DNA from 3 places in the Bradyrhizobium denitrificans genome. Region 1 is predicted to be linked to each of the others. Evidence: predicted binding sites of a transcription regulator. Region 1 holds the regulator's gene; each other region holds the start of a gene.

Region 1 (10,023 bases):
ACTCGGCAGCGGCGTCCCGATCAGATAGCCGGTGACCATCAGCACGATGATCGCAAACGCGTTCACCCAATGGCAGATGCGCACGGGCGCTTCGTAGACATAGACCGTAGGCCGGCCGACCGCATGCTCGCCGGCTGCGTCGGCCGCGATCGCGGCAAGGTTGGGCTCGGCCTCGGCGGGACGAGCAACTGCATCCATCATGGTGCGTCTCCCACTACCTGACCTTGACGGTCGCCATTTCCTGGCCGTCCGGGCTCATCACGTGGGTGGAGCACGCAAGGCACGGATCGAACGAATGAATCGTCCGCAGGATCTCCAGCGGCTTCTCCGGATCCGCCATCGGCGTATCCATCAGCGACGCCTCGAAGGCGCCGATATTGCCCTTGGGGTCACGCGGCGAGCCGTTCCAGGTGGTCGGCACAACGCACTGGTAGTTGTCGATCCTGGTCTCCTTGATCTTGATCCAGTGCGCCAGCGCGCCGCGCGGCGCCTCGGTGAAGCCATAGCCCTTGGCCTCCTTGGGCCAGCTCTCCGGCTTCCACTTCTCGATGTTCGCGGTCGAGGAATCGCCGGCCTTGATGCGCGCCACCAGCTTGTCCTGGAAGTAGCGCATCTGGGTCGCGGCCCAGTCGCATTCGAGCGCACGCGCGGCGGTGCGACCGAGCGTCGAGAACAGCGCCGTAACCGGCAGGTTCAGCGCCTTCAGGAGCTTGTCGGTCGGCTCCTTGAACTCCGGCCTGTTCTGCGCATAGCCGATGATGTAGCGCGCCAGGGGGCCGACCTCGACCGCGTTGCCGCGCCAGCGCGGCGCCTTGATCCAGGAGTACTTGCCGCCCTCGTCGAGCTCCTTGATGTCGGTCTTGGTGCCCTTGGCATTGGGGCCGAGCTGATAGTTCGGCTCGGTGACGCCGTCCCAGGGATGCAGCCCCTTGCTCTCGTCGGGATATTTGTACCAGGAATGGGTGACGAACTCCTGGATCTGCTCGGGGTCGCCGTGATCGATCGGCAGGATCTCGTTGAGATTGCCGTTGAGGATCACGCCGCGCGGCAGCTTGAGGTTCTTGGCCGAATAGTCGTTGGCGTTCTCCGGAATGTCGCCATAGGACATCACGCTCTTGCCCGAGAGGCCACCGCCATAGAGCCAGTCCTTGTAGAACGAGCCGATGGCGACGACGTCGGGCAGATAGACCTTCTGCACGAACTCGATCGAGCGGTCGATGATGGAGGAAACGAGATTCAGCCGCTCCATATTGATGGCGCCGACCGCACCGGTCCCGTCGACATTGATGGCGCAGGGCACGCCGCCAACCAGCCAGTTCGGATGCGGATTCTTGCCGCCATAGATGGTGTGGATCTTGACGATCTCCTTCTGGAAGTCGAGCGCCTCCAGATAATGCGCGACCGCCATCAGGTTCGCTTCGGGCGGCAGCTTGTAGGCCGCGTGGCCCCAATAGGCGTTCTTGAACGGACCGAGCTGGCCGGACTCGACGAACTTCGTCAGCCGGATCTGCAGGTCCTTGAAATAGCCCGGCGACGACAGCGGCCAGTCCGAGATCGACTGCGCCAGCGCAGAGGTTGCCTTCGGATCGGCCTTGAGCGCCGAGACGACGTCGACCCAATCCAGCGCATGCAGGTGATAGAAGTGCACGAGATGGTCGTGCACCTGCAGGCAGAGCTGCATGATGTTGCGGATCGAATTGGCGTTGTCGGGGATCATGATCCCCAGTGCATTCTCGACCGCGCGCACCGAGGTCAGCGCGTGGGTGCCGGTGCAGACGCCGCAGATCCGCTCGGTGAAGGCCCAGGCGTCTCGCGGATCGCGGCCGCGCAGGATAGTCTCGATGCCGCGCCACATCGTGCCGGTCGACACTGCGTTGCGGATGACATTGTTGGAGTCGACATTCACCTCGACGCGCAGATGTCCCTCGATGCGCGTGAGCGGATCGACGACGACGCGCTTGCCGGAATTGTCGAGATTGAAGCCGTTGGGAGTCTGGATGCCCATCGTTGCCTGCCTTGACTGGATTTAATGGTCTTGCTTGGCGTCGTCGCGCTTGGTCGCGAGTCGTTTGACGGCCGTCACCGCGGCATGCGCCGCGACCGCAGCTCCGACCGTGCCCGCCGCGACCATGCCGATCTGGTCGGCATTTCGCTCGATGCCGAACTGCTTGATGGTGGTGAGCCGGTCGTAGAACGAACCCTTGTCCCAGAAGCCATCCTCGGAGCAGCCGATGCAGCCGTGCCCCGACTGGATCGGGAACGACACGCCGCCATTCCAGCGCACCGTCGAGCAGGCGTTGTAGGTGGTCGGGCCTTTGCAGCCCATCTTGTAGAGGCAGTAGCCCTTGCGCGCAGCTTCGTCGTCCCACTCCTCGACGAACTGGCCGGCATCGAAATGCGGCCGGCGATAGCATTTGTCGTGGATGCGCTGCGAGTAGAACATTTTCGGCCGGCCCTGGCGGTCGAGCTCGGGCAATTTGCCGAAGGTGGTGATGAAGGTGACGACGCCGGTCATCACCTCGGCAATCGGCGGACAGCCCGGCACCTTGATGATCGGCTTGTTGGTGATGACCTTGTCGATCGGGGTCGCCTGCGTCGGATTGGGCTTGGCGGCCTGCACGCAGCCCCAGGACGCACAGGCGCCCCAGGCGATGATGGCCATCGCATCCTCGGCCATCACCTTCAGCTTCTCGACGAACGGCTTGCCGCCGTCGATGCAGAACATGCCACCTTCGTTGAGCGGCGGATTGCCTTCGACGGCGAGGATGTACTGGCCCTTGTACTTGGCGCGCGTCTCCTCGAGGATCTCCTCGGCCTGCTGTCCGGCCGCCGCCATGATCGTGTCGTCATAGTCGAGCGAGATCATCGACAGCACGACGTCCTTCACCAGGGGATGCGCCGAGCGGATGAAGCTCTCCGAGCAGCAGGTACATTCCAGCCCGTGCATCCAGATGACCGGCGTGCGCGGCTTGGTCTCCAGCGCATTGGCGATGCGGCTGGCAGCGACCGGCCCGAGCCCGAGGCTCGTCGCGGTGAGACTGCAGAATTTATGGAAGCTGCGCCGCGTGATGCCTTGGCGCCGGATGACGCTGTAAAAGGTTTCTGTCGTCGCGCCCATGAGTCCTCCCCCTGCTATCGCGTTGGCGATCATCCGATCGCGATCTGGCAAAGAGGGACAGCAAGATGCGGGCCAGCATCATTTCTGAATTTGAATCATAATGATTCCAGATACTTGGATTCAGAGAGCCGACGCCGCAGGCGGTTCAGCGCCTGATCGCGGGTGACAATCGGAAATCAAGCGCTTTGCACCCGACAAGCTTGTTTCCGCCAAGACGCAACGCACTCAATGCGCTGTGCAGACCATGCAGGGATCGAACGATCGGACCACGTGTTGGATGCTGACGGCCCGCGCGCCGGCGTCACCGACCTCAGTTCCGACCAGCGACTGTTCAAGCGGCCCGGCAACCCCATCGGAATCGCGCGGCGAGAAGTTCCAGCTCGTCGGCGCGATGATCTGATAGCGCTCGATGCGACCACCGCCGACCGCGAGCCAATGACCAAGGCTGCCACGCGCCGCCTCGACGAGCCCGACGAAGCGGCCGTCCGTCATTTCACCGCTGGTCTCGCAGAACGGCTCGCTGAGGCGCAGCGCCTTGATCCAGCCTTCGATCGACAGCGCGAGTCGCGCCGTCTCGATCAGCCGCGCGATCACGCGGTTGCGGACGTTGCTGTTATCGGATGCAAGCAGCGCGGTGATCAGCGGCTCACCATCGACCGCCTGTCGCGCAATTGCGCCGACCTCGACCGGCTCGCCGGCGAGCCGCGGCGCCTTGCACCAGCTATAGGCGTCAGCCTTGTCGGCGTCCGGCACGGAGCGGCTCGCCGCCGGATCGCGCGATGTCTCACGCATCCAGGCATGCGAGACATCTTCCGTGATCAGGTCCGACGGCAAGGTTGAGATCATTCCATCGCTGGCGCGCAGGCCGGCGCGGAAGTTGGCGCCATCGGCATCGTGATAGGCACCGAAGCTCATCAGCAGCCCCGGCCCCTTGCCAAGATCCGCGAGCGCAAGCGCATCGGCCAGTCGCAGGAAGTGTGCGAAATCGCCCGCGCGTCCGTCGCGCCAGCGATCGAGCTCGGACGGCGTCGACAACGCCAGTACATTCTCAAGCGTATCGGCAAACACCACACGTTCGAGAAAGCCGCGAAACGAGCCGGCAATCGCATTCAGCCGGATACGCTCACCAAGCTCGATCGCGCGCGTGGTGCCCCCCGGCTGGAACGCCAGGCTGTGCGGCCATTTACCGGCGATCAAGCCCATGATTTCCAGGAGTCGCGCGCGCGCGGGCAAGGCTTCGCGCGCCGCCGATCCCTTGGTCGCGGTGAAGCGCTCCGCCGCCGCGCCGTGCCAGGGGTGCGCGGCATAGGCCTCGCGCGCGAAGTCCGGCATGAAGAAGATGTAGAAGTGCGTCAGATGGTCGGCGGCGTTCTCGGCCGCATGGGCGATGTTGGTCGCGAGCACGCCGTTCGGCGCCGGCACGACGCCCATGGCCTGACGCAGCGCGCTGGCCGCCGCAATCGACTGCGACACCGAGCAGATGCCGCAGATGCGCGGCGCGATCACCAGCGCATCGAGCGGCGGTCGCCCCTCCAGGATCTGCTCGAAGCCGCGATAGAGCGGCGCGGTCACCTCGGCGCGTGCGACACGGCCGCTCTCGATATCCAGGCGGACCTCGAGATCGCCCTCGACGCGGTTGAACGGGCCGACCGTGATCCGGGTCATGAACTGCGCTTGTCGCCCGAGCGGCTCGGCGGCACCACGACGTGATCAGCCGTGGCATTGACGCGCACGCGGCGCGGAGTCGCCGATTTCGACAGGGCCGCGAGCGCGACGAACCACGCCTTGGGCATGTCGGTCGGAAGCCCGACGGGAATGCCGGCGAGCTTCGCAGTCTGCAGATAGTTCTGCGCGCTTTCGAAGCCAGGCGAGGTGCAGGCGATGCAGGCATAGCCGCCCTTGGTGCAGGAGCCGCCACCGTTCCAGGACCGCTGATTGCAGTCGCCGACAGCCTGCGTCGCGCGGCAGCCGAGATGCTCCATCAAACAGCCCCGCTCCGACATGGCTTCCGCGCTCGCCTTGAACTCATAGAACTCGTTGCGCGAGCAGCCATGATGAGCGAGGTGGTTGGCGATGAAGGCGGGACGCCCGACGGCGTCGAGGCCGTCGGCGGTGAGATCGCCAGTCGTGAGCGCAAGCAGGCTTTCCATGATCCAGCCGGGGTGTGGCGCGCAGCCGGCGACATTGATCACCGGCAACCCGCGCTTCGAGCGGAAACCCGCCCCTAGCGCGCCGCCGACGTCGCTCCCCTCGAACTGCAACCCGACCGCATCGGTCGGGTTGATGCCGGCCGCGGGAATGCCGCCATAAGCCGCGCAGCTGCCGACCGCGACGACATAGTCGGCCAGCGGGGCGAGATCGAGCAGCCAATGATAGATTGAGCGGTTGGTGCCCGCCAGCATGTTGAAGCGGCCGCTCAGGTTAGGGCCCCGGGCGACCGAGCCTTCGAGCACCAGCAGATCGAGCCGCTCGCGCCCGTCGCGGATGGCCTCGAGCAGTTCCGCGGCTTCCTCGCCGGTCTCCTCGCTGACGGAGGGATGCCACACCAGATCGATGCCGGACTGGCGCAGTTCGTCGAACCAGCCGGAGGCGCCGCTTTCCAGAATGGACATGGTGCAGCCGCCGCAGCTCGCGCCCTGCAGCCACAACATCCTGGTCATTCCCTCCGCGCCGACCATCGTGGGTTCCGCTGCTATTTCGCGCCGGGCATTCCGCCTGGTGGTGCTCTCGGGTTTAACGCCGCAGCGTGAGTACTGGCAAGCGCGTCGCACGGCCTGCGCTCGGAGCCACGACGACGGCCGAGCAGCACGGCGCCGGCCCAGATCAGTCCGAACAGGCCGACCGCGACGATCCCGAGATTGCCGATGTCATCGCCCAGCGCCACCGCGACATCCGTCCAGCCGCCCTGAGCGCCAAGCCGTGGCGCCAGCAACGTCACCGCCTCGACGCCGCCGATCACCAGCGCGATCGCGACCGACGTTCCGGTGATCACCAGATTGTAGCGTCGCTTGCGCGCGGGATCCGTCAGCGCCCAACGATAGGCTCCGACCATCAGCATGCTGTCGGCCGTATCGACGGTCGCCATCGCCGCAGCGAACAACGCCGGGAACACCAGCACATGGGCGAGGCTCGCGCCGCGCGCTGCTTCGGTCGCAGAAAGGCTGAGGAGACCGATCTCGCTCGCGGTATCGAAGCCGAGGCCGAACAGGAACCCGAGCGGATACATGTGCCAGGCGCGGTCCACGAGGCGCAGCACAGGACGCAGCAGACGAATGAGAACGCCCCGCCCTGCATTTGCCGTGTCTGCCATTTCGGACTGCTGCGACACTGCCGGGCGCCGCCACAGATTGACGAACAGAACGAGGTTCGCGAATGCGATCAGCAGCAGGAAGCCGGCCGAAACCGAGGTGCCGATGGCACCACCGATCGCCCGAATTGCGCTGTCCCCGCTCAACAGATCGGCGCCGGCGACCAGGCTGACGATAATGGTGGCGATGACGACGACGCTCGAATGTCCGAGCGCGAAATAGAGACCCGCAGCGCGCGGCGTGTCCCCCTCCTGCACCAGCTTGCGGACCACGTTGTCGATCGCAGCGATGTGGTCGGCGTCAACCGCATGGCGCAATCCAAGTAGCCAGGCCAGCATGGCCGTGCCGACGATGGCGGGACGGTCGGCATAGAGCGCAAACGCCCAGGCCCAGGCAAGCGCGTTGGCGAGCACGAGACCGGCCAGCAGCGCGACATTGCGGCCGCCCGCGGTCTGCAGCCAGGCCGGCGCTGCGCGCGGAGGCTGGGGATGATCAATTGGGAAAATCGTCATACTCAGGCAGGAGAGCAAGTCTCGCGCCAATTGGCAAGCCTTGCTCCGCCCGGCCCAGATCAGGCCGAATTCGCGCCGTTCACCCCCCGTCTCGCCTGGATCGGCCAGCCTCTGTGGCAATCCGCTGTCCGGTCACGCACAAACAATGACCAGCCGCTGAAGACCTTCGCTTGCCCCCGCCTCACCGGACCGAGGCGCTTTGCGCCGCGATCTCGCGCCTGACAGCGGCCTCGAACCCGCTGGCCGGCGCGGCGAACATCAGCCGGGTCTCCTCATGGAACGCCGAGAAGATGCCGACGACGACCGTCTCGCCGCCGATCTCGGCCAGGATCGGCGAGCCCGAATAGCCGAAATTCGCCAAGCAATGCACCGTCAGCAGCCGAGCATCCTCAGTCATGCCGGCGCTGCAATTGCGCTGTCCGGTCGGCGAATAACGCCGCTCCTGGCCGTAGCCGATCTCCGAAATCGTCCCGGCCGCCGTCGCAGCCGCAAGTTGCTCGCGCGTGAGCGCTGTGACCGCCACCGGCCGCGACGGCAGCGCATCCTTCAGGACGATCAGGGCCCAATCGACGCGCGAGCGGTCAAGCGACCATTTGTCGTGCTGGATCGGCGCGAAGTCGGGCGCCACGATCAGCTTGTCGGCAATCGACGAGGCTGCCGGCGTGCCCTTGTTCATGCCGGCCAGGAAGTGGACGTTGCCGGGACTGACCTGGGCGACGCCGTTGAAGACGCAATGCGCGGCCGTGAGCACCAGGCGCGGCGCCACCAGCGTGCCCGTGCACGAACCGCCCGTGCTGTATTGGGCCACGGTGACGACGCCGATCGATGATGCCGGCCACGCCGTGGGATCCACGACCTCGCCGATGTGCCGGTCGAGCCCGAGCAGTTGCTCGGGCCGCGGATTGGCAATGCCTGAATCGGCCGCTTCCGGCTTGGGCCGCCAGGCCGCGATGGCCTGCTCCGCCTGTCGCCGCTGCGCCTCACTCAACGCGACACGCTGGACCTCGCGGCCCGCGGACCGCACGCCATTTCGCCCCGCCATGACCAGCCAGGCATAGCCCTGCACGACATCCTGCGCGACCACCCGCCCGTCGAGCATCATCAGGCCGAGCATATATTGCGACTGGGCGAAGCCCTGGGCCGCGGCGCGAGAAAACCATCGGCTGGCTTCGCCATGATCGCGGGCGACGCCTTCCCCATTGTAATAGACGACGCCGAGATAATGCTGCGCGACGGCGAGGCCCTGATCCGCCGCCTTCCGGTACCAGGCCATCGCCTCGGCAGGGTTGCGCGGCACACCCCAGCCGAACGCCTGCATGAAGCCGACATCGAACTGCGCCCGCGCATCGCCTTTGGCCGCCAGCGGCATCAGCCGCCGCATCGCCATGGCGTGCTGGCCATTGGCCGCCGCGGCCACGGCCTCCTCGAGTTCGGCGGCCGAACCGGGCACAATGGCGGCGAGCCACACGGCTAAGACGAGAGCAATTGTCCTGATCATCGCGTCCGCGGCATCCCGGTCATCATGATGGGGAGACCAGCAGACCGGATCAAGACGGCAGCCCCATGGCCGCGCGCAAAACGGCTGCCCCGCGCTTACGCCTGCTCGCTCTTGGCGAAGCGGTCGTCGAGCGCATAGCCGGCGCCGCGCACCGTGCGGATCGGATCCTGCTCGCGGCCGGGATTGAGCAGCTTGCGCAGGCGGCCGATATGGACGTCCACCGTGCGCTCGTCGATATAGATATCCCGGCCCCAGACACTGTCGAGCAACTGCTCACGGCTGAACACGCGGCCCGGATGCTCGAGGAAGAATTCGAGCAGGCGGTATTCGGTCGGGCCGAGATCGATCGGCCGGCCCGAGCGCGCCACCCGGCGCTTCTCGCGGTCGAGCTCGATGTCCCCATAGGACAGCACCGTCGCCAGCCGCTCCGGGCTCGCCCGCCGCAGCAGACCCTTCACCCGCGCCAGCAGCTCAGGGACCGAGAACGGCTTGACGATATAGTCGTCCGCCCCGGTCGCCAGACCGCGCACGCGCTCGCTCTCCTCGCCGCGCGCCGTCAGCATGATGATCGGCAGCTGCTTGGTCTCGGGCCGCGTCCGCAACCGGCGGCACAGTTCGATGCCGGACAGGCCCGGCAGCATCCAGTCGAGCACCACGAGATCGGGAACGCGCTCCTTCAGCCGCGTGTCGGCCTCGTCGCCCCGCCCCACGGTCTCGACCTCGTAGCCCTCGGTCTCCAGATTATAGCGCAGGAGCGTGGTCAGCGCCTCTTCATCTTCCACCACCAGGATGCGCGCAGTCATATCGAACGAGTCTCTCTCAGTTGCCGGGGACCGTGGTGGCGAAGCTCGTCATGTCGCCCTTCGGACGCTTGTCGACCATCGCCTGGCCCTCGATCATGTAGAACACCGTCTCCGCGATATTGGTCGCGTGGTCGCCCATCCGCTCGATATTCTTGGCGCAGAACATCAGATGGATGCAGAACGAGATGTTGCGCGGATCTTCCATCATGTAGGTCAGCAGCTCGCGGAACAGCGAGGTGCAGATGGCATCGACCTCCTCGTCGCCCTTCCACACCGCCATCGCAGCCGGCAGGTCATGCGCCGCATAGGCATCCAGCACCGACTTGACCTGCGACTGCACGAGATCCGTCATGTGCTCAAGGCCACGGATCAGCTTGAGCGGATGGAAATCACTTTCCAGCGCAGCAACCCGCTTGCCGATGTTCTTCGCGAGGTCGCCGATGCGCTCAAGATCAGTGGCGACGCGCATCGCGCCGACGATCTCACGCAGGTCGACCGCCATCGGCTGCCGGCGCGCGATGGTCAGCACGGCGCGCTCCTCGATGATGCGCTGCAGCTTGTCGACCTCGGCATCGGCGGCGACGACCTTCTGGCCGAGCGCGACGTCACGCCGAACCAGTGCGTCGACGGAGTCGACAATCAGCCGCTCGGCGAGACCGCCCATCTCCGACACGAGCCGGGTCAGATCCTGCAGATCGCTGTCGAACGCCTTGGCGGTATGTTCACTGGCCATGATGATCTCCTGAAGGCAATGATGCTGTCGGCGTCAGCCGAACCGGCCGGT
Region 2 (10,023 bases), on a different contig from region 1:
TGAAGCGGCCGCATCACTACGGGTGCAGGAAGGTCGCATCTTCGTCACGCGACTTCCCTAAGACGAATGCGGGACGTCAACTTTCGAGGCAGCATGAACGCGGAATTCGAACAGGAACTCACGCCGGATCAATGGGAGACGCTGAAGGCGCTCCGCATTCCCGCGCGCGACCGCCGCCGGCTGAATGGCATGATCGTCGAGCAGCTCGTAGCGCTTGGACTCGCGGTCATCGACAGCGGCGCTGCGAAGCTCACCCTCGCCGGGCGCAAGGTCCTCGTCAGGGGATCCTCGCGCCTGCTAGACCTCGCGGCCTGATCGTCGGGCCGTCCTGCAACCCTGTCTTTGACAAGGATGTCTTTGACACTCTTGTCTTTGAGCCGCGCTGAAATCACCACATCGATTTCCGCGCGCGCTCAGGCCACTCACGGTCATAGGCCGCACCATCAATATCGGCGGTCATGGCGGCCAGGATCTGGCCCGGCGTCGGCAGCTCTCGCGGATCGACGCGCTTCTCCGGGTTCCAAAGATCGGCACGAACAATCGCCCGCGCGCATTGAAAGTAGATCTCCTCCACCGTCATGACGAGCACTGTCCGCGGCAGCTTGCCTTCCATGCGGAACGATTCCAGCAGGTCGGGCGCGGTCGACAGATGACCATGCCCATTGACGCGCAGCGTGTTGCCCGATCCCGGAATCAGGAACAGCAGAGCGATACGCGGATCGCGCACGATGTTGCGCAGGGAATCGACCCGGTTGTTGCCGCGGCGATCGGGCATCATCAGCGTCTTCTCATCGTGGATACGGATGAAGCCCGGAAGATCGCCGCGCGGCGAGCAATCGAGGCCTTCAGGGCCGCAGGTCGCGAGCGCCGCAAACGGCGATTTCTCGATCATCACGCGATAGTGCGGTGTCACGCGATCGGCCACCTTGGCCGTCGAGGCCAGCCCGGTCTCACCATAGATCGCTTCGAGCTGCTCAATCGTGGTGATGACCGACATGGCTGCCTCCTTCCGTGGCTTCGACCGGCGTCGCCTCACGCGGTCCCCTGATGATCTGCGTCAGCCTGTGACCATGCGGCTCGGGATCACCGACATTGACGATCGTCACGTCTGCCGCGACGTCGTCGTCGTTCACCGCGCGGTGGAGGCGCTCGCTGATATCGCCGTCGCTCGGGCGATGCCGTTTGCCGAGACGCTCCGCGAGAACGTCTGGCGGCGCCGTGATCGTGACGACGATGACATGGGCGTAGCTGCGCCGCGCAGCCGCGATGACGGTGCGCGAGACATTCACGACGACGGTGCGGCCCGCCAGGATGTCGTCATTGATCGACCGCGGCACACCGTAGCCGTGCCCATGCGCATCCCAATGCAGCGCGAACTGACCGGCGTCGAGCGCCTCGCGAAAGCCGGCCGCGCTCATTTCCAGATTGTCCTCGAAGGCGGAAGCCGCGCGGGTGACGATCCGTTGCGGAAACACGACGCGATCATCCCCAGCGCAGTCGCGGCGCGCGACGTTGAGCAACGTATCCTTGCCCGCGCCGCTCGGCCCGACCACCAGCACCAGGCGCCCCGGCCCGAGCTTCTCACGCAAATCCTGCGCTACGGCCGCCGCTTCGCTCATGCCACCCGCAATCCTTCTCGCCAGACGCTGCGCACCACCGGCAGCTGGCCCGCGACACGAACGCGGATCAGGTCGGCCCGTTTGCCCGCGGCGATCTCGCCGCGATCATGCAGGCCGACGGCGTCGGCGGGAGCCTTGGTCACCGTGCGCACGGCGGCGGCGAGATCGATGGCCGGCACTCGCTGCGGCAGCTGCAGCGCGCCCATCAGCAGGCTCGACGGCACATAGTCCGACGACAGGATGTCCAGCAGACCCTCGCGGGCGAGGTCGACCGCCGCGATATTGCCGGAGTGCGAGCCGCCGCGAACGACGTTCGGCGCCCCCATCAGGATACTGATGCCCGCCTCGTGCAGGCCACGCGCCGCCTCGATCGTGGTCGGAAATTCGGCGACCGCGATGCCGTCCTTGATCGCGTCCGCAACATTCTCCTCGGTGGTGTCGTCGTGACTGGCCAAGGGCACGTCATGGGTCTTGGCCAACGCAACGATGTCGCGGATGTTCGGCGCAGCATAGGCCTGCTGATACGCAAAGCGTCGCGCGAACATCACGTCGAGCTCCGCGTCCGTCTTGCCGCCGCTCTTGCCGCGGTAGTAGTCGCGCAGCTTGCCCTCGTCGCGGAACTGCCGCTGGCCCGGCGTGTGGTCCATCAGCGACATCAGCCGCACGTCAGGGCGCCCCGCCAGCTGCCGCGCCTCCTCGACCACCGTGGGCATCGGCACCTCGCAGCGCAGATGCAGGAAGTGGTCGGAGCGCAGCAGTCCGCCATCGCGGGCCGTCGCGATCGCCTCAGCCAGCATATTGGCCTGACCATCGACGCCTTCGGTACCATCCTCGGTCCACACGCGCAAGGAGTCGAGAACCGTGGTGATGCCGGCGGTCGCCAGCTGCGCGTCATAGGAGATGACTGCCGCAACGGGATCCCAATGCACCTTCGGGCGCGGTACGACGTGGGCCTCGAGGTGATCGGTATGCAGCTCGACGAGGCCCGGCATCAGCAGATCGCCCTCGACGTCAAGACTGCCGGCCGGTGCATCGCCTTCGCCGAACTCGACGATCCTGCCAGCGGCAACGGCCACCCAGCCCTGCTCAATGACCCGATCCGAGAGGACCAGCCTGGCATTGCCTATTACCGTGTCGGACATGTTCGCGCTCATCTGCAATCCTGCCTCTATGCCGCCGCTGCGAAGGTCGTCACATCGACCGTGCGATCAGCGATCTGCTCACGAATCTCATCGTCATGCACGATCGCGAGCATCGCCACGCCGTCTTGCTTCTTCGCCGCGATGAGGTCGACAACAACGGCGCGGTTGGCAGCGTCCAACGACGCCGTCGGCTCGTCCAGCAACAGGATCGGAACGTCCGAGATGAACCCGCGTGCGATGTTGACGCGCTGTTGCTCGCCACCGGAGAAGGTCGATGGCGGCAGGGACCATAACCGCTCCGGAATGTTCAGGCGACCGAGCAACGCGCCGGCGCGAGCACGGGCCGCGTCGCGCCCCAGGCCCGCCGCCAGCAGCGGCTCGGCGACGACATCCAGCGCGGGTACGCGCGGCACCGCGCGCAGGAACTGGCTGACATAGCCGATCGTCTGCCGCCTTGCATTCAGGACCAGTCGCGGTTCCGCGCCGGCAAGGTCGGTCATCTCGCCCTGGTGACGAACGGCGATCCGGCCATCGTCGCAGCGATAATTGCCGAAGATCATCTTCAGGATCGACGACTTGCCGGCGCCCGAGGGCCCCGACAACACGACGCATTCCCCTGCCTTGACCTGAAACGACACGCCACGCACCACCGGCAGCGAGATGCCGCCCTGCAGATGCATAATGAAGGTCTTACGGGCATCCTCAATATCGATCATCACGGTCATTGCGGTCGGGCTCATGGCGGCAGGATCGAGGAGACGAGAAGCTGTGTGTATGGCTCGCGCGGATCGTCGAGCACCTGGTCGGTCAGGCCGGTCTCGATCACCCGCCCCTCCTTCATGACCATCACACGATGAGACAACAGCCGCGCTACCGCAAGATCATGCGTGACCACGATCGCCGCGAGGCCGAGCTCGTTCACGAGGCTGCGCATCATGTCGAGCAGGCGAGCCTGAACCGACACGTCGAGTCCGCCGGTCGGCTCGTCCATGAACACCAGCCGCGGCTCGGTAACGAGATTGCGCGCGATCTGCAGCCGCTGCCGCATGCCGCCCGAATAGGTGCGGGGCGCATCGTCGATGCGGGCCACGTCGATCTCGACCCGCTCCAGCCAGGACGATGCCGTCTGCCTGATCCGGCCGTAATGATTCCAGCCGACCGCCATCAGCCGCTCGCCGACATTGGCGCCGGCCGACACCGCCATGCGCAGCCCCTGCGCCGGGTCCTGATGCACATAGCCCCAATCGGTGCGGAACAGGAAGCGGCGCTCGGCCTCGCCGAGATCCGCGAGATCGCGCAGCACACCATCTCGCATGCGGTAGGACACGTGGCCCGCGCTCGGCGCAAGCTGCGCCGACAGCATCTGCAGCAGTGTCGACTTGCCCGAACCGGACTCCCCGACGATGGCGAGCACCTCGCCGGGATAGAGCACGAACGAGACGTCGCGGCAGGCTGCGAGGCGGCCATAGCTCTTCGACAGCGCCTCGGCGACCAGCAGCGGCTGATCGGACGTGCGGGTGACCTCAGACATGAGCGCCCTCCTTGTGCGGCGCGGCGTTTTGCGTGCCGCGATGCCCGGCAGCCTGGCGGCCCTCGCAATAGTCGGTGTCGGAGCACACGAACATGCGGCTGCCCTTGTCGTCGGTGACAATCTCGTCGAGGTAGGAATCCTCGGCGCCGCACAGCGCGCAGGGCGCATCGAACTTGTAGCGCGTGAACGGATGATCCTCGAAATCGAGCGACACCACCGACGTATAGGGCGGGATGGCATAGATCCGCTTCTCACGTCCAGCCCCGAACAGTTGCAGCGCCGGACAATTGTCCATCTTCGGATTGTCAAATTTCGGCGTCGGCGACGGATCCATCACGTAGCGCGCATTGACCTTGACCGGATAGGCGTAGGACGTCGCGATGTGCCCGAAGCGCGCAATGTCCTCGTACAGCTTGACATGCATCAGGCCATATTCCGCCAGCGCATGCATGCGGCGCGTCTCGGTCTCACGCGGCTCGAGGAAGCGCAACGGCTCCGGAATCGGCACCTGATAGACCAGCACCTGCCCCTCTTGCAGCGGCGCCTCGGGAATGCGGTGGCGGGTCTGGATCACGGTCGCGGCCTCTGTCGAGGTCGTCGTGGCCACGCCCGCGGTCTTGGCGAAGAACTTGCGGATCGAGATCGCGTTGGTGGTGTCGTCTGAGCCCTGGTCGATGACCTTGAGCACATCGTCGGGGCCGAGGATGGCCGCCGTGACCTGCACGCCGCCGGTGCCCCAGCCATAAGGCATCGGCATCTCGCGGCTGGCGAACGGCACCTGATAGCCGGGGATGGCGATCGCCTTCAGGATCGCGCGGCGGATCATCCGCTTGGTCTGCTCGTCGAGATAGGCGAAGTTGTAGGTCGGCGCGTTCATTCCGCGGCCTCCTTCAGTGCAGGCTCGGCATTGGCCTCGGCGAATTCCCGGCGCAGCTTGCGCAACAGGCCGAGCTCGGACTGGAAGTCGACGTAATGCGGCAGCTTCAGATGCTCGACGAAGCCCGTCGCCTGCACATTGTCGGAATGCGACAGCACGAACTCCTCGTCCTGCGCGGGTGCGACCAGATCTTCACCGAGCTCGCGCGCGCGCAGCGCGCGATCGACCAGCGCCATCGACATCGTCTTGCGCTCGCTCTGGCCGAAGGCGAGGCCATAGCCGCGCGTGAAACATGGCGGCTCGGTCGCGGAGCCCTTGAACTGATTGACCATCTGGCATTCCGTCAGCTCGATCGAGCCGAGCGGCACGGCAAAGCCGATCTCCTCGGCGAAGAATTCGACCTCGACCTCACCGAAACGGATCTCGCCGGCGAAAGGATGATTGCGACCGTAGCCACGCTGGGTCGAATAGCCGAGCGCCAGCAGAAAGCCCTCGTCGCCGCGCGCCAGATTCTGCAGGCGCAGGTCGCGGCCCGCAGGAAAACCCAGGGGATCGCGCGTCAGGTCGCCGACCGGCGCCCCCTCCACGGTCTGCGGCGACGGCTCGATCAGCCCGTCCTGGCCGAGGATATCGGTCACGCGCGGCGTCGGCGCATGCGACGCCTCGGCGAGCGCCGGCGCATCCGGATCGCTGGCCATTGCGAGTTGCGGATCGAGCAGCCGATGCGTGTAGTCGAAGGTCGGCCCCAGCACCTGCCCGCCGGGAATGTCCTTGAAGGTCGACGACACCCGCCGCTGCACCCGCATCGCGCCGGTATCGACCGGCTCAGTCGCACCGAAGCGCGGCAGGGTCGCGCGGAACGCCCGCACCAGGAAGATCGCCTCGATCAGATCGCCACGGGCCTGCTTGATCGCAAGCGCGGCCAGCTCGCGATCATACAGCGAGCCCTCGCTCATGACGCGATCGACCGCGAGCCCGAGCTGCTCCGAGATTTGCGCCAGTGAGAGCTCCGGCACATTCCGGTCGCCCCGGCGCTCATGCGCCAGCAGACGGTGTGCATTCTCGATGGCGCGCTCGCCACCCTTGACGGCGACATACATGCCTCAACCTCCTGCAGCGGCGAGCCGCGTCGTGCGCGGGATCGCGACCAGCGAACGGCCGTCGACCAGGATCACGTCGATGCCGCGTGGAAACAGAGCTTCGTTGATCGACAGCCTTGCGAACAAATCGGCGGGCGCGATCGATGCGCAAAGCGACACCGTGCCGTCGATCCCAGGCCCACGCAGCTGACACATCGGCCCGACGGAGAGACTCGCCACCTGCAACACCAGTGTCGTCGAGCGATCGGGATAGTCCGCGCTGCCGAGCGCGAAGCTGCGCAGATCCGGAAGCTGCTCTGGCGCTGCAACCAAGGCGAAGCTTGCGAGGGCGGGATCGGCGACGATCGGAGCCCCGGTGTGAAACTTCAGCCACGCCCCGATATCCGGCGCGCCCGACAAGGGGGCATCGAGCCAGATCGGCGTCTCCTGATCGAACAGCGTCAGGGCGATGGCGGCAACACCGGCCATCATCGACGGCGGCCGGCCGACGCCGTCCTCGACCTGCATCACCTGCCCCGGACGCGCCATGGCCTCCATCACCGTGCGGAAGGTCGCCTGCGCCGACAGCACCTTGTCGGCGAAGCCGGGCTGCAGCGCGTGATCCAAGCTCTGCATCATCCTTCTCCGCGAACCATCGTGTAGAAATCGACACGCGTGGCTGCCGCCTGCGCGGCCGCCTGATCCCGCGCCGCGCGCATCTCGGCCCGCAAGGGCGCTACGACCTTGGCCTCGATCGCACTGGCATGATCGGGTGATTGGATCAACGCGTCGCACAGCGCGATCAGCCGCGCCTTCTCGCCGTCACGGCCAAGCACATAACCGAAGCCGACCTCACCGCTGTGAAGACGGATGGCCGCCCGCGACACCGTGGCCTCGCCGAGATTGAATGGCGCACCATCGCCGCCGATGCGGCCGCGCACCATGACGAGACCGTTCTCCGGCGCACGCAGCTGCTGATAGGGCGGCAGAGGCAGCTCTGCCATACGCAGCGCGATGTCGGCTGCCGGCGCATGCGACAGCACTTGCATCGCCCCCTGGCGTCTCTCCTGCAACGTATTGCCGCTCATATTGCCGTCCATGTTGCCCCTGATGGCCACTGTCGATCTTGCCCGGCTCAAGTTGTCTATGATAATAGACAACTTGATAAGAGAGCGCCATGACTGTTTGATGACATGGACGTGATTTTCACCAGTGCAGGCGGGACGACCGAATGAGCATGCCGGACGCCGATTCAGGCGTGGCCCTATGGCGACGGGTCGCCGACGGCATCGAGCGCGACATCGCCGGCGGGCGGTTCGCGGCCGGCACGCGCCTGCCCGGGGAAACCGAGATCGCCGAGACCTATCGCGTCAACCGCCATACGGTGCGGCGCGCGCTGGCGATGCTGGCCGAACGCGGCTTGGTGCGGGCCGAGCGCGGCAGCGGCACCTATGTGGAAGCGCCCCGGCTGTCCTATCCGCTGCGCTCGCGCACCCGCTTTTCCGAGATCGTCGGCGCCGGTGGGCGCGAGCCGCGCGGACAGTTGATCGCGAGTTCGGAGGAGCCGGCAACGCGCGAGCTCGCCCGCGAGCTGGCCTTGAAGACCGGCGCGCCGCTGATCCGCATCGAGGCGTTGCGCTTCGCCGACAAGACGCCGATTTGCGTCAGCACCTCCTGGCTCTCGGCAGAGCGCTTTCCGGATGCCGCGCGGATCTTCGCGACAACCCGCTCGATGACGGCGCTGCTCGCGCATTACGGTATGCGCGACTACCGGCGCGGCAAAACGCGTATCACTGCGGCGATCGCGGACGCCAGCGATGCCGCGCGCCTGGACCTCGCGTTGGGCCGCCCGGTCCTGGTCGTCGAGAGCACGGACATCGACGCGGACGGCACGCCGCTCGTCAGCAAGCGCTCACGCTTCGCCGCCGAGCGTGTCACCTTCGAAGTGGAAGCTTAGCGCAAGGTTCTGCAACCGCGACCGCGGCGGTCAATCGATCAGCGTGCCGTCCGCGTTGAAGAACGGATGCGGCCCACCGAAATCGCCGATCGGGATCTGATGCGTGACCAGCGTGCCGAACGCCGCGCCGGGAAACCAGGCATGCAAATTGAAGGCCGGCGGCTCGATCCTGAAGGACGGCGGCTGGCGCTCAGCCAGATCGAGATCGACGGCGTGGTTCGGCGCAGGACAGATCGTACAGAGGACGCCGGCAAACCTCGTCAGCGTCGCCCGATGGACATGTCCGCACCCGATCAGCTGGACGCGCGGATGCCGCGCGACGATCTCGGCCAGGGCGTCGGCATTGCGCAGATTCTGCCGGTCCATGTGCCAGATGCCCGCGGCAAAGGGCGGATGATGCAGGAACAACAGCGCCGGCCTGTCCGCGCGGGCGGATAATTCGGCGTCCAGCCAGTGCAGCGTCTCGTCGCCGAGCTCACCATGCGGATGACCGGGAACGCTGGAGTCGAGAAGAAGCAGATCCAGATCGGCGAGCTCGACGCGCCGGTTCAGCGCACCGGACGGCATTGCGAAACAATGATCCGGAAAGGCAGCGCGCATCAGCGCGCGCGAATCGTGGTTGCCGGGAACGGCCACGAAGGGAATGGCGAGACCAGCCAGCAGGCTCTTGAGGTGATCATACTCTGCCGTCGACGGCGTGTCGGCGAGATCGCCGGAGATTACCACCAGATCGATCCGGGGGACGAACCTGTTCAGCTCATCGACGCAGCGGCTCAGCGCCAGCGCCGTATCGACCCGGCGATAGGCCAGATGTCCGGGCGCCTTGACGTGGAGGTCCGAGATCTGGGCGATGAGGATGGGGCTCTTCGTCATGGGTCAGCCTTCCGCGGGAAGCAGGCGAATCGAGTCCGCCGCGATGGAGAGGCCGATCCGCTCGCCCGCGCGCACATGGATCGTGTGCGGCACATCCAGCGCAAGCGGAATCGCGGCCGCGTCGCGCACGATGATGCGTTGACGGTCGCCGGCAAAACGAATGCTGTCGACGACGCCGGTGAGGCTCGCTTTGTCCGCATCCACGATCGCGATCGTCTCGGGGCGGACCATCGCCACGGCCTTGGCGCGAGTCGAACCGACCGGCTGACGACCGCCGGGCAGGATCAGATCGCCGCTCTCGATCGGGGCCTCGATGATATTGGCCGCGCCGACGAACTCCGCAACGAAGCGGTCGGCAGGGGTGAAGTAGATCTCGCGCGGCGTTCCGACCTGAGCGATCGCGCCCTTGCGCATCACCACGATGCGGTCGCCGAGCTCCATCGCCTCGGCCTGGTCATGCGTGACATAGATCGCCGTGATGCCCAGCGTGCGCAGCAGGCCGTTCAATTCGCCGCGCAGGCGCTCGCGCAGGGCGGCATCGAGCGCGGTCAGCGGCTCGTCGAGCAGCAGCACGCTCGGCCTGATGGCGACGGCGCGCGCCAGCGCGACGCGCTGCCGCTGACCACCGGACAGCTGATCGATGCGGCGATGTTCCAGTCCGCCCAGATTGGTCAGCGTGATCAGCTCGGCGACACGCGCCGCGCGTTCCGACCTCGACACGCCGCGGATCCTGAGCCCGTAGCCGATATTCTCCGCCACGGTCATGTTGGGAAACAACGCGTAGGATTGGAACACCATCCCGACATTGCGCTTCTCGATCGGCTGCCGCGTCAGATCCTTGCCGTCAAACAGCACGCGGCCGCCCGCATCGGGCATCTCCAGCCCGGCGACGATCCGCAACAGCGTGGTCTTGCCGCAGCCGGAGGGACCAAGCAGCACCAGCGT
Region 3 (10,023 bases), on a different contig from region 1:
TCGAGGGGCGCGGCGGGTTCGCGCAGCCCGGCAGTCCTTGCCATGTCCAGGGGCCCAAAATGCTGCCCGGCCGCTGCGGCCGAAGGCTTTCGTGGCCTTATATAACGATCCGGCCGGCAAATGCGACCGGCAAGACAGGGCGGTAAAGGTGTGACCTGACCTAGCGGCGGCAGTCCTGGGCGATGCGATCGAGCGCCTGGGCCAGGCCCTTCAGCGAGAACACGTCGGTGGTCTCGGTCCCCTTGGCCGACACGCCCTTGACCACGGCCTCGGGGGCCTTGCGCATCGCATCCACCATGCGCTCTTCCTCGGCCGCATTCTTGATCCAGAGCCCGTCACCCTGGGTGTACATGGCATAAGAGGCACCGCCGACGTCCAGCGTTGCCTCGGAGCCTGGCTTCAGCGCGTAGCCGATCATGATCGAGACCTCGTTGATCACCTTTTCGGCCGGCCGGGTCGAGACGAAGGCATAGGCTGGATCGCGCGGTCGATTGGCCGGATTGGTTTTCGACGAGGCGGGCTTGGCAAGGGCAAAGCAGACCTTCTTGCCACCCGGCGCGGCCGTATAGGCGCCCCATCCGCCGAACTGGCCGATCAGCGTCGGTTCCACGCCGCCAATGTTCGGGACCGTCGGTTTCGCCTCGGTCTTGGGCGAGGCTTTCGGCTGTGGCGCCGCAGCCTTGGCTCCGGCCTTGGGTGCTGCCGTCTGGGCCGAAGCCAGGGACGGCCCGCCGAGCACGAGTACGCCGGCCGCCAGCACTGTCGACAATCGCAATAAAAACATGATGAAGCTAAGTTCCCCTGCGATTTCGTTCGACCAATAATGTGACTGCATAATGGCCCGGAATCGCCGACCGGCTGCGGCGAGGGATAGCGGCTAAACGCATCGTTTGCAAAGCCGGATCGATGGCCGCGCGCGTCGGTCGCGCAGCAAGCTCGCGATCATCGTCACAGCGGGTGATCGTGGCTTCGACGCTCATCGGAGCGTCTTTGTTCCGAGTGGCGGTATTTGTCGCTGCTCGTCGTGTGATGCCCACGTCATGGCGATTGTCGCGGGGGTGCAAATCCGGCATGACGTTCCAAAAGCCGGGCCCGGCCCGGACAACAGCCAAGGAGCGCCCATGAAAGCCATTCTCTGTTCGCAATTCTGTCAGCCCGATGATCTCGTCCTCGCGGACCTGCCGGATCCGGTGGCTGGCCCCGGGGAGGCCGTGATTGCGATCAAGGCTGCGGCGCTGAACTTCTTCGACATCCTGATGATCCAGGGCAAGTACCAGATGAAGCCGCCGTTCCCGTTCTCTCCGGGCGCGGAGGTCGCGGGTGTCATCGAGAGCGTCGGCGAAGGCGTGACCGATCTGAAGGCCGGCGACCGTGTGGTGGCGTCCTGCGGACATAACGGTGCCCGCCAGAAGATCGCGCTGCCCGCCGCCGCGATCGTCAAGATCCCCGACAATCTCGATTTCGACCGCGCCGCCGGCATCATCATCATCTACGGAACGGCGCTGCATGCGCTGGAGGATCGCGCCAGCCCCAAGCCCGGCGAGACGCTCGCGGTGCTCGGCGCTGCAGGGGGCACTGGTCTTGCGGCCTGTGAGCTCGGCAAGCTGATGGGGCTGAAGGTCATCGCCTGCGCGTCGTCAGACGAGAAGCTCGAATTCGCGCGGCAGCATGGCGCGACGCTGACCTTGAACTACGCCAAGGAAGATCTGAAGGAAGGCCTGCGCCGCCTGACCGATGGCAAGGGCGCCGACATCATCTTCGATCCGGTCGGCGGGACTTACGCCGAAGCGGCGTTGCGTTCGATCGCCTGGGAAGGCCGCTTCCTCGTGATCGGCTTTGCCGCCGGTGACATTCCGAAGATGCCGCTCAACCTCGCGCTGTTGAAGGGCTGCGACATCCGCGGCGTGTTCTGGGGCGCATGGACACGGCTCAATCCGGAAAAGAACCGCGCCAATCTCGAGAAGCTCGTGCAGTGGACGGCGGAAGGCAAGCTGTCGTCGCATGTCGATCGGACCTTCCCACTGGCGCAGACGGCCGATGCCCTCAAGGTCCTCGCCGGGCGGCAGGCCATGGGCAAGGTGATCCTGCATCCGTGACGCCGTGAGAATCGCCTGCCCTGGTTGAGGGGCGTGCGTTGTCATGCGCGGTCAAAAAGCGCCGGCCCTGTGGCCGGCGCGCTGCATTTCGGACCTAATTTGATACGTCCTGATCGCTCGCTGGCCATCGTGGGCGATCAACGAACTTCGGTGCGGAATGATCGTCCTGCAGCAATCTTCTGATACCAACCAGAGCCGGCTACGCCACATCTGCCGCCAGACGGCTGCAACCTGGTGACGAAAAACTAAAAACGAGCGTGTTTTGGTTAATGCAACCAAGGCAAATTGTGGCACGGTAAATTCGGGTGATTAGTCGTTGTTGCCTCTTGATTATCACACGTTGCGCGGGGCAATAATCCGATCAGCTCGCCACAATGAGATCATAATTTACCCAGAATCACGCCAGCTCTTGTCCACTTTTAGTCGGATTCAATTAGTCAATTAGTTGGTGGCAGTGGGGTGCCTCTAACAATCGTAACGGTCTCGAGCTTCTGACGAGCTTGAGACCGCACGTGTGTTGCGTGACGTGAGATGGGGAAGAAGGCCATGGCTGAGCGGACGACCCGCGGACGTTTCGAGGACAGGAACCAACCTGAATCTGGATTTGGTCCTTTTCCTGACGATCCGCCGCCTGAGCGCAATCGGACCTATCGTTTCGGCAGGTCGGCCCAGGATAATTATCCGGCCGACGAGTCGATGCCGATGTTCCTCTCCGAATATGAGAGCGGCCATCCCATCGAGAGCACGCAGTTCGAGGAGCAGTGGCCGGCGCGGGCGCGCCGCACGTCGATCTCGTCGCGCATTCTGTTGGCGGTTCTTGCCGCGGCCGGCGTCGCCATGCTGTTCGCGCTGGTGACGTCGGATGCGACCCGCGACCTCATCGCCACCGCCAAGGCTTCGATCATCGGCAGCACCCCTGATCCCACCGCGCCTCCTCAGCCCAGCGGCACCCAGCTGACCGCCCGTGATATGCAGCTGAATGAGCCGGCCCGGCTGCCGCCGGAAGTATCCGCCGCGGCCTCCCCGGTGCAGACAGCGGCCGTCGCGCCGAGCCGGGACGATATCGCCAACGCGTATCAGACTGCGCTGCAGAATCGCGTCGTCACTCAGCCTGCGCCTGCTGCACCCAACGCCGCTGCCGCGCCGGCCGGGCCCTCGGCCATGGCGCCGTCCTCCATCACGTCCCCCGGTGCCGGAGCTGCGATCGTGGCGCCGGGTCTTGGCGCGGTGACGGCGGCTCCTCCGCCGGTGCAGACGCGGCGGCTGGAGCCGGATGAGCTGGCCGGCATCATGAAGCGCGCCAAGGGGCTGCTCGCGGCAGGCGACATTCCGTCCGCCCGCCTGCTGCTCGAGCGTGCCGCCGAAGCACAGGAGCCGGCGGCGGCACTGATGCTGGCGCAGACCTATGATCCGCATGTGCTCGGAACGAAGGACATCCGCAACATCAATGCCGATCCGACGGCCGCCCGCAATTGGTATCGCAGGGCCGCCCAGCTCGGCTCCTCCGAAGCGCAAAGGCGCCTCGACCAGCTGCAGAATTGAGCGCACATGGCGGCCGTTGCCGCCGTGTTTGGTTTTTTGCTTTCAGACATGATCTTCGAACCAATCCTCGGCGCCCGCTTTGACACGGTGCCGTCCGCGTTCCGGTGAGCGATCATGTGCCCGACTTGATGAAGGGGGATACATGCGACGTCTTTTTGGAGCGGCCGTTGCCGCCATCGTCCTCGCGCTCGGTTTTTCTGCCCATGCCGAGGAGAGCGAATTCGATCCCGCCAAGGTCAGCGACAGCCTGAAGGCGATCTTCCAGTTCGGCTCGGTGCAGACCAAGCAGGCGTTGAACGCCAACACGGTGACGCTGATCACCGGCACGATCGGCGGCACCTATGTGCAGTTCGGCGCCGACCTCGCCTCCCTGCTGGATGACGGCAACAATCTGCGCGTTCTGCCGATCGTCGGTCGCGGCTCGGTACAGAGCGTGGCCGACATCCTGTTCCTGCAGGGTGTCGACCTCGGCGTCGTCCGCGCCGACACGCTGGACTATCTGGAGCGCAAGGGCTTCGCCAAGGACATCAAGAAGCAGTTCACCTACGTCACCAAGCTCTACAATGAGGAGATGCAGGTGATCGCGCCGCGTGCGGTGCGCAATCTGCGTGACCTCGAAGGCCGCCGTGTCAGCGTCGACCTGCCCAATGGCGGCACCTTCGTGACCGCGCTGACCGTGTTCGAACGGCTCGGCCTGCGGGCGAACTTCCTCTATATCGAGCAGCGCATCGCGATGGAGAAGCTGAAGCGCGGCGAGCTCGACGCCGTCATCGTCGTCGGCGGCAAGCCCTACAAATCGGTCAGCAACTTCGTGAATGACGGCCGCTTCCATCTCGTCAATGTGGATTACGACCGGCCGCTGCAGAACGACTATCTCCCGGCGACCTTGACCGCGAAGGACTATCCGAACCTGATCGCCGAGGGCGAAAAGGTGGATACGATCGCAGTGCCGGCGGTGCTCGCGGCCTATAATTGGGCGCCGAACACCGATCGTTATCGCAAGCTCGCGACCTTCGTCGATGCGTTCTTCACCAAGTTTCCGGCGTTCCAGAATCCGCCCTTCCATCCGAAGTGGAAGGAAGTCTCGCTCTCGGCGCCGCTCGCGGGCTGGCAGCGTCTTCCCTCGGCGAGCAAATGGCTCGAGAGCCACGCGATGGAAGGCGCCCAGCGCGATCGCTTCGACGACTTTCTGAAGCAGAGCAACGCCGGCAAGAACCTCCAGAGCGACGCCGAGCGGGAAGCCCTGTTCAAGCAGTATCAGGCCTGGGAGGCCGAAAAGACCGGCAGCGCCCGCGCCCAGGCTCGGGGACAGCGCTGAGCGGCTGATCTCGGCTCAGTCCTGAAGCAAATGAAAAGCCCCGCCGCATAGCGGGGCTTTTTGTTCAGCAGTCCAGACGATGACCGTGGCCATCCAAGGCCAGCCGGCATCAACCGGCGTCAGCTTCTGCATCCGGATCATGCTTCGCAGCGAGCCGCGCAAGTGCATCGCGCGCGGCAGCGCGATGGTCCGGTGTGATGTGCGAGGCCACCATGCGGATGGCCGTGGCGAGCACGGCCGCGTCATCGGTGAAGCCGAGAACAGGCATCACGTCGGGCAGAAAATCGAACGGCAGGATGAAATAGGCGATGGCGCCGAGCAGCGCGGCCTGGACGTGCCGCGGCGTCTCCTTGTCGAAGGCGCAGTAATACGCGGCAAGCAGATCCTCGGCGAAGGGCAGCCGGGCAACGACCTGCTTGAACTTGACCCAGAACCGCCGGCGCACAGTGTCGCGGTCCTGCGCCAGCCGGTCGGCAGGCTCGAAACCCACGCTGTAGTCGGTCGTATCCGACGCCATGTGTCATCTCCAGGTTCCGGATGGCGCCATGGAGCGCGATCCCCGGCACATGTGGGGATGGCCAATGCTGCCGCAAGTCGCCGGGGCGGACCGGATTCAGGCCATCGACGCGGCGATCGCATCCATGGCTTCGGCGAGCTCGACATCGAGCAGGGTCACGCCTCCGGCATCATGCGTCGAGAGCACGACGTCGACCGTGCGGTAGACGTTGCGCCATTCGGGGTGGTGATCGCGCTTCTCGGCGATGAGCGCGACCCGCGTCATGAAGCCGAACGCTTCGTTGAAGTCCCGGAACGTGAAGCTGCGGGTGATCGCGTCGCGGCCGTCCAGCTCGGACCAGCCGGAAAGTCGTCGCAGCGCGTCGCGCCGTGCCTCAGCCGATAATCGTTCCACCATGTCAACCTCCCATTCACCTCGTGGATGGCCCGCGCCCTTGTGCCGCACCCGGACCTTTACGGGACCGTAGTCTGCAGCCGTCCCGATGATTGCGCCACATCGCCCAAAAGACAGCTCTCACCCGGCCAATCTCGCCGGGTCATGGAACTGCCCCGATGATCGGGCCACTTCGGCTCCGGTAACCATGACGCAGATGTCACCCTGGGCGGACAAGAAATTTGCTACAGTCTACCTTTAGAGAAGAACGAGGGCAGGCGGCGCTGCGCGTGGCGCCGCTTCCGAGCCGTCGGATGACCGGAGGACCGGACCTGGTAGACCCACAGACCACGCCAGCGCAGCGCTCGCAAATGCGCCCTGCCGTGTTCATCGTCATCGCCGGGATCCTCGCGATCGTCGGCGCGCTGGCGGGTGCCTACTATTTCGCGATGCGGCCGGTAACCTTGAAGATCGCGGTGGGTCCCCCGAACAGTGACGACCTCAAGGTCGTTCAAGCCCTGACCCAAGCCTTCTCGCAATCGCATGCCGCGGTGCGGCTTCGTCCCGTGCCGACCGAAGGCGCGGCCGAGAGCGCGCAGGCGCTCGCTGCCGCCAAGGTCGATCTCGCGATCGTGCGCGGCGACCTCGAAGTGCCGAAGAATGCCCAGGCCGTCGCGACCTTGCGCAAGAACGTCGCCGTGCTTTGGGTGCCGCCTGTGGCCAAGGGCAAGGGACGCAAGAGCGGCGCCAAGATCACCAAGATCTCGCAATTGCCCGGGCACAAGGTCGGCATCATCGGGCGGACCCCGGCAAATGTGAACCTGCTGAAGATCGTCCTGCATCAATACGGCGTCGATGCCAGCAAGGTCGACATCGTACAATTTCCGATTTCGGAGGCGGCCGAGGCGGTGCGCAACCAGAAGGCGGATGTCTATCTCGCGGCCGGACCGATCAACAGCAAGATCACCGCGGATGCCATCGCCGCCGCGACCAAGGATGGTGGCGTGCCGACCTTCCTGGCGATCGACTCCGCCGAGGCGATTGCGCAGAACCATCCGGAATACGAAGCGACCGAAATCCCGGCGGGCGCCTTCGGCGGCTCGCCGGACCGGCCGGAGGACGAAGTCAAGACCATCAGCTTCAATCACCACATCGTGGCGCGGAAGGGCCTGTCGGATTCGACGGTGTCGACATTCGCCCGCCAATTGTTTTCGGTGCGGCAGCAGCTGATGTCGGAGTTCCCGCTGGCCGCCAAGATCGAGACCCCCGACACCGACAAGGACGCCGCGATTCCCGCCCATCCCGGTGCCGCGGCATTCGTCGACGGTGAGGAGAAGACCTTCCTGGACCGCTACAGCGACTATATCTGGTGGGGGCTGATGACACTTTCGGCGATGGGCTCGGCGGGCGCCTGGTTCGCCGGCTATCTCAAGCGGGACGAACGTACGATCAACAGCTCGCTGCGCGACCGGTTGCTGGAGATGATCACGATCGCACGCAAGAGCGATTCGACCGAGGAGCTCGATCAGCTGCAAGGTGAGGCCGACGAGATCCTGCGCAATACGCTGACCTGCTTCGAGGATGGCGCGATCGAGCATGCCGCTCTCACTGCGTTCAACATTGCGCTGGAGCAGTTCCACAACGCGGTCGCCGATCGCAAGCTGATCCTGATGAGCATGCCCGCCAATCTGCAGCGCACCGGCGCGCAATTGCGCGCCGCCGGCACCTGAGCCCGCCCGTTCCCCAACGGTCCTCGCCTGTGAACGGTATCCCGATGTGCTCGGCATGGCCGTGTTATTCCAGCGTCACCAATCTTTTCTAGGCCTGCCGTGGTGGTGGCGGCGCCGATTGCACGCGCCATCCAAGCAGGAGATTCGCATGACCATTCACCTTTCGCGCCCGCAGCTGTCCAGGCTGTCCCGCCGCCGATTCCTCTCGACGGCAGCTGCCGCCGGCGTCACGACGCTGTCGATGCCCTATCTGAGCCGCGCCGCCGACCGGCCGCAGATCACGCATGGTGTCCAGTCCGGCGACGTCAGCATGGATGGCGGCGTGGTCTGGGCCCGTGCCGACCGCCCGTCGCAAATGCTGGTCGAGGTCGCGACGACAGAGTCGTTCAAGAACGCGCGCAGCCTGCCGCCGATCGCGGCGCTGCCCGAAAGCGATTTCACCGCCAAGATGCTGCTGGAGAACCTCCCGAGCGGCCAGGACATCTTCTACCGCGTCAAATTCCGCGACCTCTCGCACAGCGCCGTCGAGAGCGAGGCGGTGGTCGGGCGCTTCCGCACCGCGCCCGGCAACAAGCGCGACGTCTCGTTCGTCTGGGGCGGCGACGTGGCAGGACAAGGATGGGGCATCAATCCCGACGATGGCGGCATGTTCACCTTCGCCACCATGAAGAAGCACCGGCCCGACTTCTTCCTCCATTCCGGCGACACGATCTATGCCGACGGTCCGATCAAGTCCGAGGTCAAGCTGCCGGACAACAAGGTCTGGAAAAACCTGACGGTGGAAGAGAAGGCCAAGGTCGCCGAGACGCTCGACGAATTCCGGGCGGCTCATAAGTATAACTTCCTCGACGAGAACGTCCGCGCCTTCAATGCCGAGGTGCCGATCTTCGTGCAGTGGGACGATCACGAGGTGACCAACAACTGGTCGGCCTCCAAGGAGCTGCCGGCGGCCTACAAGGAGCGCAACATCCAGCTGCTCGCCGCGCGCGCGGCCCGCGCCTTCCACGAGATGTATCCGATGCGCGAGAGCATCGCCGAGCCTGGCCGGGTCTATCGCACCATCAATTACGGCCCGCATCTCGACGTCTTCGTGCTCGACGAGCGCAGCTATCGCGGCGCCAACGGCCCGAACCTCGAGGACAAATATGGCCCGTCGTCCTATTTCATCGGGCCCGAGCAGATGCGCTGGCTGAAGCAGGCGCTGCTGAACTCGCGCGCGACCTGGAAGGTGATCGCCTCCGACATGCCGCTCAGCCTGATCGTCTATGACGACGCGGCCAACAAGAAGGGCTCTGAGGCGATTGCGCAGGGCGACGGTCCGGCGCGCGGGCGCGAGCTGGAGATCGCCGAGATCCTGCGCTTCATCAAGACCGCGCCGATCCAGAACACGGTGTGGCTGACGGCGGACGTGCACTACGCCGCCGCGCATTACTATGATCCGAACAAGGCGCAGTTCCAGGACTTCGAGCCGTTCTGGGAGTTTGTCTCGGGCCCGCTGCATGCCGGCACGTTCGGCCCGAACGAGCTCGACAACACTTTCGGCCCCGAGGTGCGCTTCATCAAGGCGCCGGGTCTCGACAAGCAGAACCTGCCGCCGTCAGCCGGCATGCAGTTCTTCGGGCACGTCAAGATCGAGGGCGAGACCGGGCAGATGACCGTGACCCTGCGCGATCGCGCCGACGTCGCGCTGTGGTCGACGACCCTCGACCCGAAGCTCGGCTGAGCTGGCGGCCGCACTCGAAACACGCAGCAAAGTGCTGCGGCGGCAGCTAAGCCTGCCGCCGCAGCACCGCCTCCAGCGCTTCGGTCGGACACGGTTTCGGCAGCCGCGGCCGGTCGGCGAACGCCGCCGGCACGCGGTCGGCGCCGTAGCCGGTCGAGAATGCGAAGGGAATGCCGAGCGTTGTCAGCCGCTCGGCAATCGCGAAGCTCTTTTCGCGCACGAGGCCGACATCGAGCAGCGCGAATTGCGGTGCGCGCTCCTCGATCATGGCGAGAGCGCTGGCGACATTGGCCGCAACTCTGATGACGGTAATGCCAAGATCCGTAATCGTGTCTTCGAGGCCGAGCGCAATGATCGGGTCGTCTTCGACGACCAGCACGTCCTGATAGTGCTCGGGCACGCTGGACTGCGAGCTTGTCATGATCTGCGGGGTTCCGGGTGAAGGCCCCGCTGCCCGGCGCCTCCTTGTAAGCGCGCCGGCGGGTTCCTGGAACCGAAGGCAGCATATCAGAGTTCCTGTGTCGGTGCACTTGTGAACACAAGGGGCGGGGATCACGCACATGCGTATGGCGCGGGGAACGATGATGCTGAACCAAGGTGTGACGACGCTGTCGCGAGAGCGGCCCTACAACAATCTGCTGCGACGCTTGAGCCCGGCCGATTACGCGCTGATCGCGCCACATCTGGTCGAGGACGAAGCGGCGCCGAATGATCTGCTCTACCGT

The links. The regulator PhoB, encoded in region 1, activates phosphate uptake and scavenging genes when phosphate is short. The targets are predictions, from matches to a motif close to TGTCATNNANCTGTCAT.
Region 2: phnF (phosphonate metabolism transcriptional regulator PhnF) is a predicted target of PhoB. The motif match lies at 7,426-7,442, and genes of this name have one in related genera.
Region 3: HL671_RS20470 (alkaline phosphatase D family protein) is a predicted target of PhoB. The motif match lies at 7,638-7,654, and genes of this name have one in related genera.

What each region holds. Positions count from the first base shown of each region.
Region 1 covers NZ_JABFDP010000027.1:19,318-29,340, forward strand. The annotation lists gene cybH (Ni/Fe-hydrogenase, b-type cytochrome subunit) at 1-201, opposite strand, end outside; gene HL671_RS27755 (nickel-dependent hydrogenase large subunit) at 215-2,005, opposite strand; gene HL671_RS27760 (hydrogenase small subunit) at 2,027-3,118, opposite strand; gene HL671_RS27765 (nickel-dependent hydrogenase large subunit) at 3,344-4,783, opposite strand; gene HL671_RS27770 (NADH-quinone oxidoreductase subunit B family protein) at 4,780-5,796, opposite strand; gene HL671_RS27775 (HoxN/HupN/NixA family nickel/cobalt transporter) at 5,811-6,938, opposite strand; gene HL671_RS27780 (trypsin-like serine protease) at 7,120-8,436, opposite strand; gene phoB (phosphate regulon transcriptional regulator PhoB) at 8,532-9,239, opposite strand; gene phoU (phosphate signaling complex protein PhoU) at 9,256-9,972, opposite strand; gene pstB (phosphate ABC transporter ATP-binding protein PstB) at 10,006-10,023, opposite strand, start outside.
Region 2 covers NZ_JABFDP010000024.1:23,834-33,856, reverse strand. The annotation lists gene HL671_RS25815 (hypothetical protein) at 94-315, shown strand; gene HL671_RS25810 (pyridoxamine 5'-phosphate oxidase family protein) at 389-997, opposite strand; gene phnN (phosphonate metabolism protein/1,5-bisphosphokinase (PRPP-forming) PhnN) at 975-1,619, opposite strand; gene HL671_RS25800 (alpha-D-ribose 1-methylphosphonate 5-triphosphate diphosphatase) at 1,616-2,773, opposite strand; gene phnL (phosphonate C-P lyase system protein PhnL) at 2,788-3,486, opposite strand; gene phnK (phosphonate C-P lyase system protein PhnK) at 3,498-4,292, opposite strand; gene HL671_RS25785 (alpha-D-ribose 1-methylphosphonate 5-phosphate C-P-lyase PhnJ) at 4,285-5,169, opposite strand; gene HL671_RS25780 (carbon-phosphorus lyase complex subunit) at 5,166-6,269, opposite strand; gene phnH (phosphonate C-P lyase system protein PhnH) at 6,273-6,884, opposite strand; gene phnG (phosphonate C-P lyase system protein PhnG) at 6,884-7,336, opposite strand; gene phnF (phosphonate metabolism transcriptional regulator PhnF) at 7,480-8,205, shown strand; gene HL671_RS25760 (phosphodiesterase) at 8,236-9,078, opposite strand; gene HL671_RS25755 (ABC transporter ATP-binding protein) at 9,082-10,023, opposite strand, start outside.
Region 3 covers NZ_JABFDP010000018.1:6,154-16,176, forward strand. The annotation lists gene rlmN (dual-specificity RNA methyltransferase RlmN) at 1-44, opposite strand, end outside; gene HL671_RS20435 (invasion associated locus B family protein) at 161-784, opposite strand; gene HL671_RS20440 (NADPH:quinone oxidoreductase family protein) at 1,122-2,096, shown strand; gene HL671_RS20445 (hypothetical protein) at 2,643-3,638, shown strand; gene HL671_RS20450 (TAXI family TRAP transporter solute-binding subunit) at 3,781-4,956, shown strand; gene HL671_RS20455 (YkvA family protein) at 5,066-5,473, opposite strand; gene HL671_RS20460 (4a-hydroxytetrahydrobiopterin dehydratase) at 5,570-5,869, opposite strand; gene HL671_RS20465 (TAXI family TRAP transporter solute-binding subunit) at 6,229-7,575, shown strand; gene HL671_RS20470 (alkaline phosphatase D family protein) at 7,724-9,298, shown strand; gene HL671_RS20475 (response regulator) at 9,345-9,719, opposite strand; gene HL671_RS20480 (Crp/Fnr family transcriptional regulator) at 9,883-10,023, shown strand, end outside.